DNA from 2 places in the Lentzea xerophila genome. Region 1 is predicted to be linked to the other one. Evidence: predicted binding sites of a transcription regulator. Region 1 holds the regulator's gene; the other holds the start of a gene.
The links. The regulator HspR, encoded in region 1, represses chaperone genes until heat shock. The targets are predictions, from matches to a motif close to ANNTTGAGTNNNNNNNACTCAANNT.
Positions count from the first base shown of each region.

Region 2: the regulator HspR is predicted to act here: its motif matches at 1,939-1,963, upstream of ACRSBM_RS01950 (adenylate cyclase).

Region 1 is NZ_CP194934.1:8,576,338-8,582,447, reverse strand. Features, by position in the region: gene ACRSBM_RS41235 (SDR family oxidoreductase) at 1-895, shown strand, start outside; gene ACRSBM_RS41230 (heat shock protein transcriptional repressor HspR) at 920-1,348, opposite strand; gene dnaJ (molecular chaperone DnaJ) at 1,354-2,517, opposite strand; gene grpE (nucleotide exchange factor GrpE) at 2,537-3,169, opposite strand; gene dnaK (molecular chaperone DnaK) at 3,166-5,028, opposite strand; gene ACRSBM_RS41210 (DUF4097 family beta strand repeat-containing protein) at 5,215-6,057, opposite strand.
Region 2 is NZ_CP194934.1:382,424-388,533, forward strand. Features, by position in the region: gene ACRSBM_RS01940 (MFS transporter) at 1-744, opposite strand, end outside; gene ACRSBM_RS01945 (mechanosensitive ion channel family protein) at 767-1,849, opposite strand; gene ACRSBM_RS01950 (adenylate cyclase) at 1,964-2,974, shown strand; gene ACRSBM_RS01955 (hypothetical protein) at 2,971-3,960, shown strand; gene ACRSBM_RS01960 (adenylosuccinate synthetase) at 3,957-5,171, shown strand; gene ACRSBM_RS01965 (NUDIX hydrolase) at 5,122-5,751, shown strand; gene ACRSBM_RS01970 (M1 family metallopeptidase) at 5,748-6,110, opposite strand, start outside.

The DNA.
Region 1 (6,110 bases):
GGTCTTCGTCACAGGCGCCAGCGGCCACGTCGGGTCGGCGCTGGTCCCGGAACTGCTGCGGGCAGGGCACGAGGTCGTCGGGCTGGCCCGCTCGGACGCGTCCGCCGCCAGGCTCGAAGCCCAGGGCGTCGCCGTCCGGCGAGGCGATCTCGACGACCTGGACGGGCTGCGCAAGGGGGCGGCCGAGGCAGACGCCGTGGTCCACCTGGCGTTCAAGCACGAGGAGATGTTCTCCGGCGACTACCGGGGCGCCTCCGACGCCGACATCGCGGTCGTCCGGGCGTTCCTCGACGAGCTGTCCGGCACCGGCAAGACGCTGGTCGGCACCGCCGGCACGCTGTCCTACTCCGGCCTGGGCCACACGGCCACCGAGGACGAGCGCGTCCCCGACGACCACTCCCGCGGCACCGCACGCAACCTGATCATCGACGCCACCACCGTGCGGGGCTCGGTCGTCGTGCTGCCACCGACCGTCCACAGTGCACTGGACACGGCCGGTTTCATCCCGATCCTGGTCAGGACCGCCCGTGCCACCGGCGTGTCCGGCTACCCCGGCGACGGCGCGAACCGCTGGTCCGCCGTGCACACGCTGGACGCGGCGCGGCTGTACCGGCTGGCCGTCGAACGGGCTCCCGCCAACGCGGTGCTGCACGCGGTCGCCGAGGGGGCCGTGCCGCTGCGGGCGATCGCCGAGGTCATCGGACGGAAGCTGAACCTTCCCGTCGAGAGCATTACGGCGGAACGGGCGGCGGAGCACTTCGGCCCGCTCACCGACATGGTCGCGCGCGACGCACCCACGTCGAGTGAGCGCACGAAGGCGTTGCTGGGCTGGGAACCGCGGGAACCCGGCCTCCTGGAGGACCTGGAGACCGGGTTCTACTTCGAAGAGCGCTGACCCAGCGCGTCAGAAGCGCTCGGCCTATTTCCTGGGCTTGGGTTTCCACACCACGAGCGCGGTCTCCTGCCGGATCGGCACCAGGTCGCGCCGGTAGGACGCGTGCACCGCGGCGGCCGCGGCGTCGGCCGCCGCGTGCGCCTGCGCCAGTTCCTGGGTCAACTCGCTGACCCGTGCTCGCAGGGCGTCGACCTGGTTCTCCAGATCGATGATCCGCTTGATGCCGGCGAGGTTCACGCCCTCGTCCTGCGACAACCGCTGGACCTCGCGCAGCAGCACGATGTCGCGCATCGAGTACCGGCGCCCGCCACCGGACGTGCGGCCGGGGGAGACCAGGCCCATCCGGTCGTAGGAGCGCAGGGTCTGGGCGTGCAGCCCCGACAACTGGGCCGCCACCGAGATCACGAAGAACGGCGTGTCCTCATCGGTCCCGGGAGGGAACGGAAAACCCACCGAACTCACCGCCCTTCAAGCAGCGCGTTCAACTCACCGCGCGGATCATGGTCAGTGGTCACGTCGGCGTAGGCCTCGAGGGCCTTGCGGGCCTCGGACGAGAGGTTGTTCGGCACCGCGACCTCCAGGGTGATCAGGAGATCGCCCGCGGACCCGTCCCGCTTCGTGATCCCCTTGCCCCGCGCCCGCAGCACCCGCCCGGAGCCGGTGCCCGCGGGCACCTTCAAGGTCACCTTGCCGTCCAGTGTCGGCACGGTCAACGTCGTGCCGAGCGCCAGCTCGGAGAACGTCATCGGCGCCGTCAGCGTCAGGTCGTTGCCCTGGCGGCCGAACACGCTGTGCGGGTTGACGTGCACGCGCACGAACAGGTCGCCGTTCGGGCCACCGTTGCGGCCCGGTTCGCCCTGTCCCGCGAGCCGGATCCGCTGGCCGTCGTCGACACCCGACGGGATCCGCACGGTCAGCGTGCGGGTGCGGGTGCTGACGCCGTCGCCGGCGCACTCGGGGCACGGGTCGTCGATGATCCGGCCGGTGCCGCGGCAGTCACGGCACGGCTCGCTGAACGCGAACGCGCCCTGCGAGCGGGTGACCAGGCCGGAGCCGGAACAGGTCGCGCAGGTGTGCGGCGTGGTGCCCGGCCTGGCACCCGAACCACCACACGTCGTGCAGGCGGCGGGAGAGGACAGGCGCAACGGCACCGTCGCCCCGCGAACCGCCTCGGTGAAGTCGATGCGGACGTCGGTCTCGACGTCCTCGCCACGACGCGGCCGCGTGGGCGAACCGCCCGCCGCGCCGCCACGCCGGTTGAACAGGCCGCCGAGCAGGTCGCCCAGGCCGCCGCCACCGGTGCCCTGCGCGGCACGGCCGAACAGGTCGTTGACGTCGAAGCCGCCGGAGCCGAAGCCACCGGAGCCGGGGAAGCCACCACCGCCGGCGAACAGGCGGCGTGCCTCGTCGTACTGCTTGCGCTTGGCCGGGTCCGACAGCACGCCGTAGGCCTCGGAGACCGACTTGAAGCGGGCCTCGGCCTTGGCGTCACCGGGGTTCGCGTCGGGGTGCAGCTCGCGGGCGAGCTTGCGGTACGACTTCTTGATCTCGTCCGCCGACGCCTCGGAGGAGACGCCCAGCTCGCGGTAGAAGTCCTTTTCGATCCAGTCCCTAGCACTCACCGGACGTCTCCTCCTCTCGTCAGTTCTCTTCGGCCTGCGGTGCGGCAGCAGGCTCGTGGTCGGTCACCGCGACGAGCGCGGGCCGGACGAGCTTGTCGCCGAACGTGTAGCCGCGGCGCAGGACGGCGGTGACCGTCGGCCCCTCGACGTCCGGGGACGTGCTGTGCTGCACGGCCTCGTGCACCGACGGGTCGAACGCCTCGCCCTCGTGCGCGAACGGCTCCAGGCCGGTCTTCGACAACGTGGACACGAGCTTGTCCGCCACCGCCTTGAACGCACCGGTCAGGTCGCCGTGTGCGGCGGCCCGCTCGATGTCGTCCAGCACCGAGAGCAGCTCGGAGGCGACGGACGCCTTCGCGTTGGTGATCACCGCTTCGCGGTCGCGTTCCACCCGCTTGCGGTAGTTCGCGTACTCGGCGGTGAGCCGCTGCAGGTCGGCGGTGCGCTCGTCGAGCTGGGTCTTCAGCTCGGCGGCGACGGAGTCCACGACCTCGGCGACCAGTGGTTCGGAATCCGGAGCAGCGTCTTCCTCGTCGGCGGCGGCGTGGGCCGGCGACCGGACCTCGCCCGTCTCGGGGTCGATCCGGCGCCGGTCGTTCACGACGACCTGAGGCTGCTCCTCGTCAGGGGCGGCGTGCCTCGGCTCGGTCACTTCTTCTCGTCCTCGTCCACGATCTCGGCGTCGACGACGTCGTCGTCCTTCTTGGCGTCCGCACCCGCGGCACCCGGCGCGTCGGCACCAGGGGCCTCGGCGCCCGCGGCACCCGGCGCGTTGGCGTAGATCGCCTGGCCGATGGCCTGGGACTCGGTCGCGAGCTTCTCGACGGCCGTCTTGATGGCGGCGATGTCGGTGCCCTTGAGCGCCTCGTTCGCCTCGGCGATCGCGGCGTTGACCTTGTCCTTGATCTCGGCCGGGAGCTTGTCGTCGTTCTCCTTGACGACCTTCTCCGTCTGGTAGACGAGCGTCTCGGCCTGGTTGCGGACCTCGGCCTCCTCGCGGCGGCGCTTGTCCTCCTCCGCGTGGGCCTCGGCGTCCTTGACCATGCGGTCGATGTCGTCCTTCGGCAGCGCGGAGCCACCGGTGATCGTCATCGACTGCTCCTTGCCGGTGCCGAGGTCCTTCGCCGACACGTGGACGATGCCGTTCGCGTCGATGTCGAAGGTGACCTCGATCTGCGGCACGCCACGCGGGGCGGGCGGCAGGCCGGTCAGCTCGAACATGCCGAGCTTCTTGTTGTGCGCCGCGATCTCGCGCTCACCCTGGAAGACCTGGATCTGCACGGACGGCTGGTTGTCGTCGGCCGTCGTGAAGGTCTCGGAACGCTTCGTCGGGATCGTGGTGTTGCGCTCGATCAGCTTGGTCATGATGCCGCCCTTGGTCTCGATGCCGAGGGACAGCGGGGTGACGTCGAGCAGCAGGACGTCCTTGACCTCACCCTTGAGGACACCGGCCTGCAGGGCGGCGCCGACGGCGACGACCTCGTCCGGGTTCACGCCCTTGTTGGGCTCGCGGCCGCCGGTCAGCTCCTTGACGAGCTCCGCGACGGCGGGCATGCGGGTCGAGCCACCGACGAGCACGACGTGGTCGATGTCGCCGACGGAGACGCCGGCGTCCTTGATCACGTTGTTGAACGGCGCGCGGGTGCGCTCGAGCAGGTCGTTCGTGATGCGCTGGAACTCGGCGCGCGACAGCGTCTCGTCGAGGAACAGCGGGTTCTTGTCCGCGTCGACCGTGATGTACGGCAGGTTGATGGACGCCTGCGACGAGCTGGACAGCTCGATCTTCGCCTTCTCCGCGGCCTCGCGGATGCGCTGCAGGGCCATCTTGTCCTTGGTCAGGTCGATGCCGTTGGCCTGCTTGAAGCGCTCGACCAGCCAGTCGACGACGCGCTGGTCCCAGTCGTCACCGCCGAGGTGGTTGTCACCGGAGGTCGCCCGGACCTCGACCACGCCGTCGCCGAGCTCGAGCAGCGAGACGTCGAACGTGCCGCCACCGAGGTCGAAGACCAGGATGGTCTGCTCCTTCTCGCCCTTGTCGAGGCCATAGGCCAGAGCGGCCGAGGTCGGCTCGTTGACGATGCGGAGCACGTTGAGGCCCGCGATCTGGCCGGCCTCCTTGGTGGCCTGGCGCTGCGCGTCCTCGAAGTAGGCGGGGACGGTGATGACCGCGTCGGTGATCTCCTCGCCCAGGTAGGCCTCGGCGTCGCGCTTGAGCTTCATCAGCACGCGCGCGCTGATCTCCTGCGAGGTGTACTTCTTGCCGTCGATCTCGTCGGTCTGCCAGTTGGTGCCGACGTGACGCTTGACCGACCGGATGGTGCGGTCGACGTTGGTGACGGCCTGGTTCTTCGCGGGCTGACCCACGAGAACCTCGCCGTTCTTCGCGAACGCGACGATGGACGGGGTCGTCCTCGAGCCCTCCGAGTTGGCGATGACCGTCGGCTCACCGCCCTCGAGAACAGCGACGACAGAGTTGGTCGTCCCCAAGTCGATGCCGACTGCACGCGCCATTGGAGTTCCTTCCGCTAGTACTTGTTGAGCGTTGCTGGCTCAAGTTTGCCATCCGCTCAGCCTTGAGCCTACCCGACTCAAGCTTTCTGACTGACCCAACGGCCGGGAAGGTCTGGTTGTTCCCTCAGAACGCGTCGAGGGCCACTCCTTGTGGAGTGGCCCTCGACACATTCCCCCTGGTGGAACTCAGACCCCGAGCACGTCGACTTCCCCGGAGCCGGTGGTGAGGTTGAGTTCCAGCGACGCGCTCGGATCGGTGGCGACGTGAATCCTGCGGTCCCCGCTGCTCGTGGAACCGGTGACCTTGTACGGACCTCCCGGCACCCGGACGGTGACATCGCCGGAGCTGCTGTTGACCCGTACCGACCTCGCGGTCGTCAGGGTCAGGTCGACCCGTCCGGAACCGGCGTCCACGATCACCTCGTTGTCCAGGGCCGTGCCGTCGATGTCACCGGAACTGCTGACGGCGAGCACCTTGCCCTTCACCGAGTCCAGGTCGATCTGACCGGACCCCAGGTCGGCCGTCACGGTGCCGCCGATCCTGGTGGCCGTGAAGTCGCCGGACCCGGTCTTCACCTTGACGTCCCCCGCGATGTCCCGGGTGGTGATCCTGCCGGACCCGGTCTTGAACTCGACGGCGGCGACCCCCTCGACGATCGTGTCCCCCGACCCGATGTCACCGACCACCGTGATGTCCGCGGACGGGACCACGACCTCGTAGTTGATCTCGCAGTCGTTGCCGCAACCGTTCAGCACCAGCGTGGTGCCCTCGACGTGGTGCGCGATGCCCGACGGCTTGTTGTCCTTCGTGTGCTCGACCTTGCGGTGGATCTTCGTCTCGGTCAGCCCCTGCTGGTACCGGATCGTCACGTCCCCCGAGTCGTTGTCGCTGCGCACCCGCACGGACGTGTACTTCTCCGCGACGACGTGGTCGTCGGCGAACTCGTACTTCATGATGCGGATGCCACAGCCCGTCAGCACCGTAAGCACCGTCCCCGCAAGCAACGCCACCAGCGCCGTCCTCATCATGAGCACAAAACTAGAGGTGGTGGCGCTCAGCTACACGGCAGTCAGCCCCCGAA
Region 2 (6,110 bases), 8.2 Mb from region 1:
GAGCTGCGTGAACATCGCCTTGGCGGAGAGGCGCTGGACGTTCTGCGGCTCCGGCAGCCGCCACTGCTCCTTCGGCGCCCCGGTCCGCGCGACGAGGTCGTCGATGACCTTCTTGGCTTCTGCCGTGCGGCCCTTCGCGACCAGGAACATCGGTGACTCGGGGATCGACCGCCGGATCCAGAACAGCAGCAGCGCGGGCAGCACCATCGTGAGCATGAGGAGCCGCCAGCTGCCCAGGTCGGCGAGGTAGACCGCGGTGAGCCCGCACAGCGTCGCGCCCAGCGGCCAGAACGCGTCCATCGCCGCCAGCACCCGTCCGCGCACCTTGGCCGGGGTGAACTCGCCGACCAGCGCGTAGTCCACCGGGATGCACCCGCCGAGCCCGACGCCCGCCAGGAACCGGAACACGCAGAACGTCACGAAGTCCGGCGAGGCGGCGCCCAGGACGGTGAACAGCGAGAACATGCCGATCGTGAGGCTGAACGCCTTCTTGCGCCCGATGGTGTCCGCGATCGAGCCCCACACGAACGCGCCGACCGCCATCCCGATCAGGTTCGCCGTGCCGACCCAGCCGCGTTCACCCAGGCTGAGCCCCCACTCGGCGGCGACCAGCGGGATCAGGAACGCGTTGAGCGTGACGTCCCACGCGTCGAACAGGAACCCGAGCCCGCCGATGATGAAGATCGTCCCCTGCGCCCGCCACCGCCACGGCAGCCCCTGAACGACCTGATCTCCGGTTCTCATGTGGTCAGTCTGGTGGCATCCACTACTGCTTCGGTCCCGCAAACGCTTGCTCCCGCAGCGTCCCGTCCGCGCTCTCCCCGAACACGCGAGCGTCCGTGTGCTGGTCGCTGGCCGGCTGCTGCCGCTTGGCGCCGGTGACCGTCCGCGTCCTCACCTGCGGCAACGAGCCGCCGTGCTGGCGCTGCACCCAGTCGACGAGGTGCTCGCGCGTGAGACAGCGCAGGTCCCACAGCTTGCCGGCGTCGGCCGCGCTGACCAGCGCACGCAACCGCACGAACCCGTGCGTCGCCTCCGTCACCTGCAACACGGACACCCGCCCGTCCCACAGGTCGCTGGCCTCCAACATGGACCGCATCTCCTGCCGCATCGCCTCGACCGGCACCGTCCAGTCCAGATCCATCTCGACGGTCCCGAGCAACGCCGACTGCGTACGGGTCCAGTTCTCGAAGGGGGTCTTCAGGAAGTAGGAGGTCGGCAGCACCAGGCGCCGGTCGTCCCACAGGTGCAGCACCACGTACGTCAGCGTGATGTCCTCGACCCGTCCCCACTCGCCTTCGACCACCACGATGTCGTCGAGCCGCACCGCGTCGCTGAACGCGATCTGCAGCCCCGCGATCAGGTTGCCCAGCAACGACTGCGCGGAGAACGCCGCCACCGCACCGATGACCGCCGCGGAGGCCAGCACGGTCGACCCGACGGCCCGTGCTCCGGGGAAAGTCATCAGGATCGCGCCGACCGCCAGCACGCCGATGACGACCAGCACCAGCCGCCGGACCAGCGTGACCTGCGTGTGCACCCGCCGCGCGTGCCGGTTGTCCGTGACGTCCGTGCGGATCCGCGACAGCGAAATGTCCACAAGGGTGCTGACGAGCGCGGCCAGCAACCACGCTCCGGCGAGGATCAACGCGATGCCCAGCGCGTGCAGCACGACCGGAGCGTCGACCGGGTACACGCTGAGGCTTATCTGCGCGGCCAGCAGAGCGCCGAACACCTGGCCGGGCCGGTACATCTTGCCGCTGTGGGTGAAGCGGCGCACCAGCCGGTGGACCACCTCGACGACGAGCAGTGCGAAAGCCACAGAGCAGCCCATGACGACGAACAGCACATTTCCTCCTCCCGTATCGAGGCCGGGTACCCGGCCGCCGGGGAGGAGAACACCATGAGTCCGCTCACGAACGCCAGCGTTGCAATCCGGGTTTGAGTCGCATAGACTCAAACCATGGTCACGACAGCGGAGGCACTGGAGCTGGTGGAACGAGCCGGATCGGCCGAGGGGCTGTTCGGGCCTCGCACCGCCGATCCCGCCCAGCGCAAGCAGGCACGGCGCCTGTACCGAACGCTGGCCTCGGTGCTGCACCCTGATGTGGTCGGACCGGGCAACACGAGGGCACACGCGGCAGCGGCGATGCTGACCCGCCTGCACCACGAGTGGACGCAGAGCACGACCGTCGAGATGAGAACAGAGACCGGCGTCTACCGCATCGGGGAACCGTTCGCGGCTGGCAGCATCGCCAACCTGTACGAGGCGGACGGGCCGTACGTGGTCAAGGTGGTGCGCAACCCGGCTCTCAACCCGTTGCTGCACGGTGAGTGGCAGGCGTTGCGGGCGTTGGAGAGCTTCACCGACCAGAACCAGTGGTTGCGCCCCTTCTATCCGCGCCTGCTCGACACGTCGGGCGACGTCGCCAAGGGCTCGCGTGCCTTCACAGTGCTCGACCCGCTGCTGGACGGTTTCGTGACGCTCGCGGACGTTCGGCGCGCGTTCCCGGAAGGGCTCGACGGGCGCGACTACGCGTGGATGCATCGCAGGCTGCTCAAAGCACTGGCCGGTGCACACCAGATCGGCCTGGTGCACGGCGCCGTGACCGCCGAGAACGTCATGGTGCACCCGCGGCAGCACGGGATCGTGCTGGCCGGCTGGTCGTTCGCCGTCGAGGAAGGCCAGCGGCTCCTCGCGACCAGCCGCACTATCACCTACCCGCCGGAAGTCGAAGCAGGCGAACCGGTCACCGCGGCGACGGACGTCCACATGGCACACGCGCTGATGCTCGACCTCTTGGCGCACAACGAACATCGGCAGAAGGCCTTTGCTCGTGGATGCCTGCAGGACCGCCCGTCGCGGCGACCTGACGCCGTCGACCTGCTCGGCGAGTACGACGACCTGCTCGAAGACCTTTACGGCGCACGGGTTTTCCGCCCGTTCGTCCTTCCCAAGAAGACAGGAGCATGACGATGGGACACGGCAAGTGGGATGACAACGCCTACGCCGCGGCGAAGACCTTCCGCGCGGCCAAGGGAATCGCGGACTTCGGCTACACCGCCTCGATGAAGTCGGCACCCGCGGCGAGCTGGAAGGCCGCGCCGTCGCTCGACCCGTTCAAGGTGGCGTTCCGCGAGTGCCGCGACTCGCCCGACCACGCCGACTCGACACCGATCGCGGTGCTGTTCGACGTGACCGGGTCGATGGGCAGCGTGCCGAGAATCATGCAGGGCAAGCTCGGCAAGCTGCACGGCCTGTTGCAGCGCAAGGGATATCTCGCCGACCCGCAGCTGATGTTCGGCGGGATCGGTGACGCCGACAGCGACCGGGTTCCGCTCCAAGTCGGCCAGTTCGAGTCGGACAACCGCATGGACGAGCAGCTGCGGGACATCTTCCTCGAGGGCAACGGTGGCGGGCAGAAGAGCGAGTCCTACGAACTGGCCGCGTACTTCGTCGCGCGGCACGTGGTCACCGACGCGTGGCAGAAGCGCGGCCGCAAGGGCTACCTGTTCATCATCGGCGACGAGCTGAACAAGCCACGCCTGGAGGCCAGGCACATCCGCCGGATCATCGGTGACGACGTCAAGCAGGACATCGACCCGGTGTCGGTGTACCGCGAACTGGCCCGCAAGTGGAACGTCTACTTCATCCTCCCGAACCAGTCGTCGTACTTCAACGACGACACCATCGGTGAGCACTGGCGGACGATCCTCGGGCAGAACTTCCTCAAGCTCGACGATCCCGGCGCGGTGTGCGAGCTGATCGCCGCGACGATCGGCATGGAGGAACGCGTGGTCGACCTCGACCAGGCACTGGTGGACCTCGCCGAGATCGGCTCGGTCGCCGAGAGCAAGGCCGTCGGCAAGGCCCTGGTCGCCGTCGGTGGCGCGCGGTCGGTCGCGTCCACCGCGACTCCGCTCGGCATCGACGGTCCCGACGACGTGGCGCTGACGTGAGGGACCACGTGATCGTCGTCGGGCTGGGGTTCGGCGACGAGGGCAAGGGAGCGGTGGTCGACGCGCTGTGCGCCGACGGGCCGGTGTCGGTGGTGGTGCGGTTCAACGGGGGAGCGCAGGCCGCGCACAACGTGGTCGTCGACGGGCGGCACCACACGTTCAGCCAGTTCGGGTCCGGCACGCTCGCGGGCGTGCCGACCTGGCTCTCCCGCTACGTGCTGGTCGAACCGATCGCGCTGGCGACCGAGTCACGCGAACTGGAGGCCCTCGGCGTCGCCGACCCGCTGTCGCTGATGTCGATCGACGCTCAAGCACTGCTCACGACGCCGTTCCACGTGGCCGCGAACCGGGCCAGGGAGAGGGCCAGGGGCGGCGACCGGCACGGGTCGTGCGGCAAGGGGATCGGCGAAACAGCCTGGTACGGGCTGCTCGCCGGGGCAAGCGAGGGGGACGTGGTCGAGGGGCAACGGGTGCTCGGCGAGCCGGGCCCCGCCCCGACCGTCGGCGACTGCCTGAACCCCGCGGTGCTGCGCACGAAACTGGACGCGCTCGCAAGGTTCTACGAGCCGTTGATCGGCGACGGCCCGGACGTCGGCGAACTGGTCGGGCTCTACGGCGCGTTCGCGGACGCCGTCCGCATCACCGAGGGCCACGAAGGACTGCTCGACGCAGGCCGAGTCGTCTTCGAGGGCGCGCAGGGCGTCCTGCTCGACGAGACCTACGGCTTCCACCCGCACACCACCTGGTCCACGGTCGTGCCGCGCAACGCCCGGGAACTGCTGCAAGGACGTCCGGCCCGCGTGATCGGCGTGACCAGGACCTACCAGACGCGCCACGGCGCCGGTCCGCTGCCGACCGAGGACCAGGCCGTCCTCGAGCGCTTCCCGGAGCCGCACAACGGCACAGGGGAGTTCCAGGGCGCCTGGCGGGCCGGGCACCTGGACGCCGCGTTGCTGCGCTATTCCGTCGATTGCTGTGGGGGTATCGACGGGCTGGCCGTGACGCACCTGGACGCTGACGGCCTGAAGGTCGCCACCGGGTCGACCCTGGAGGACATGCCCGACCCCGTCGCGTACCTGGAGGACCTGCTCGATGTCGACGTGCTCGTCACCGGCGCGGGGCCGGCCAGGGCGGACTACGCGGTGCGGGACAATCCACGACATGATCGAGTCGACGTTGGTCTCGGTGGACGTGATCGCGCTCCGGTTTGATCCGGACGCACGCGCGGTGCTCGTGGGGGTGGCCCCGCGCGCACAGGAGCCGTTCGCGGGCGAGTTGGCGCTACCCGGTGTCCTGCTGGGCAAGGGCGAGCGGCTGCGCGAGGCGACCACCAGAGCCGTCACGGGAAAGCTGGGCCTGGCCGAGGAGTCCGTGACGGCGACCGGCCAGCTCGCCACGTTCGACGAGCCGTCGCGTGACCCGCGCGGCCCGACCCTCTCGATCGCCCTGTGGGCCACGATCGCCCGCCCGACCGGCGATCCGGCCGTCTGGGCACGTCTCGACGACGTGCCCGCGCTGGCCTTCGACCACGACCGGATCGTCGCCGACTGCCGGCCGCTGCTCGCGGACAAGCTGTGGCGCGACGTGCCGTTCACCGCCGGTCTGCTCGGACGTGAGTTCACCACGGCCCAGGCGCTCGACGTGACCGAGTCCCTGACCGGCGATCGTCCCTACCCGGCCAACCTGGGCCGCACGATGGATCGCGTGCCCGGACTGGAACGCACCAGCCAGCACGCTTCGGCGCTGCCCCAAGGTGGCCGGCCACCGCTGGTGTGGAGATGGACGGGCTAGCTCGGCAGCTCCGGCTCGAAGAGCCAGCGGGTCAGCAGGTCCCGATGTCCGGCCAGCGCCAGGAAGTCCTCGGTCGTCACCACGCCGTGCCGGTGGCGCGCACACCACTCCCGCAGCAGCGCGAAGAACGAGTCGTCGCCCATCTCACCGCGCAGGGCGTGCAACGTCAGCGCCCCGCGCTTGTAGACCCTGTCGTCGAACCAGTCGGCCCGCGCGGGCCGTCCGATCACGATGTCCTGGGGCAGGCGCCGCAACAGATCCCGCGCCCCCGCCGCACAGGCCTCCGCCGACCGGCCGCCGGAAGCCTCGGACCACAGCCACTCCGAATAGCAGGCGAAACCCTCGTTCAGCCAGATGTG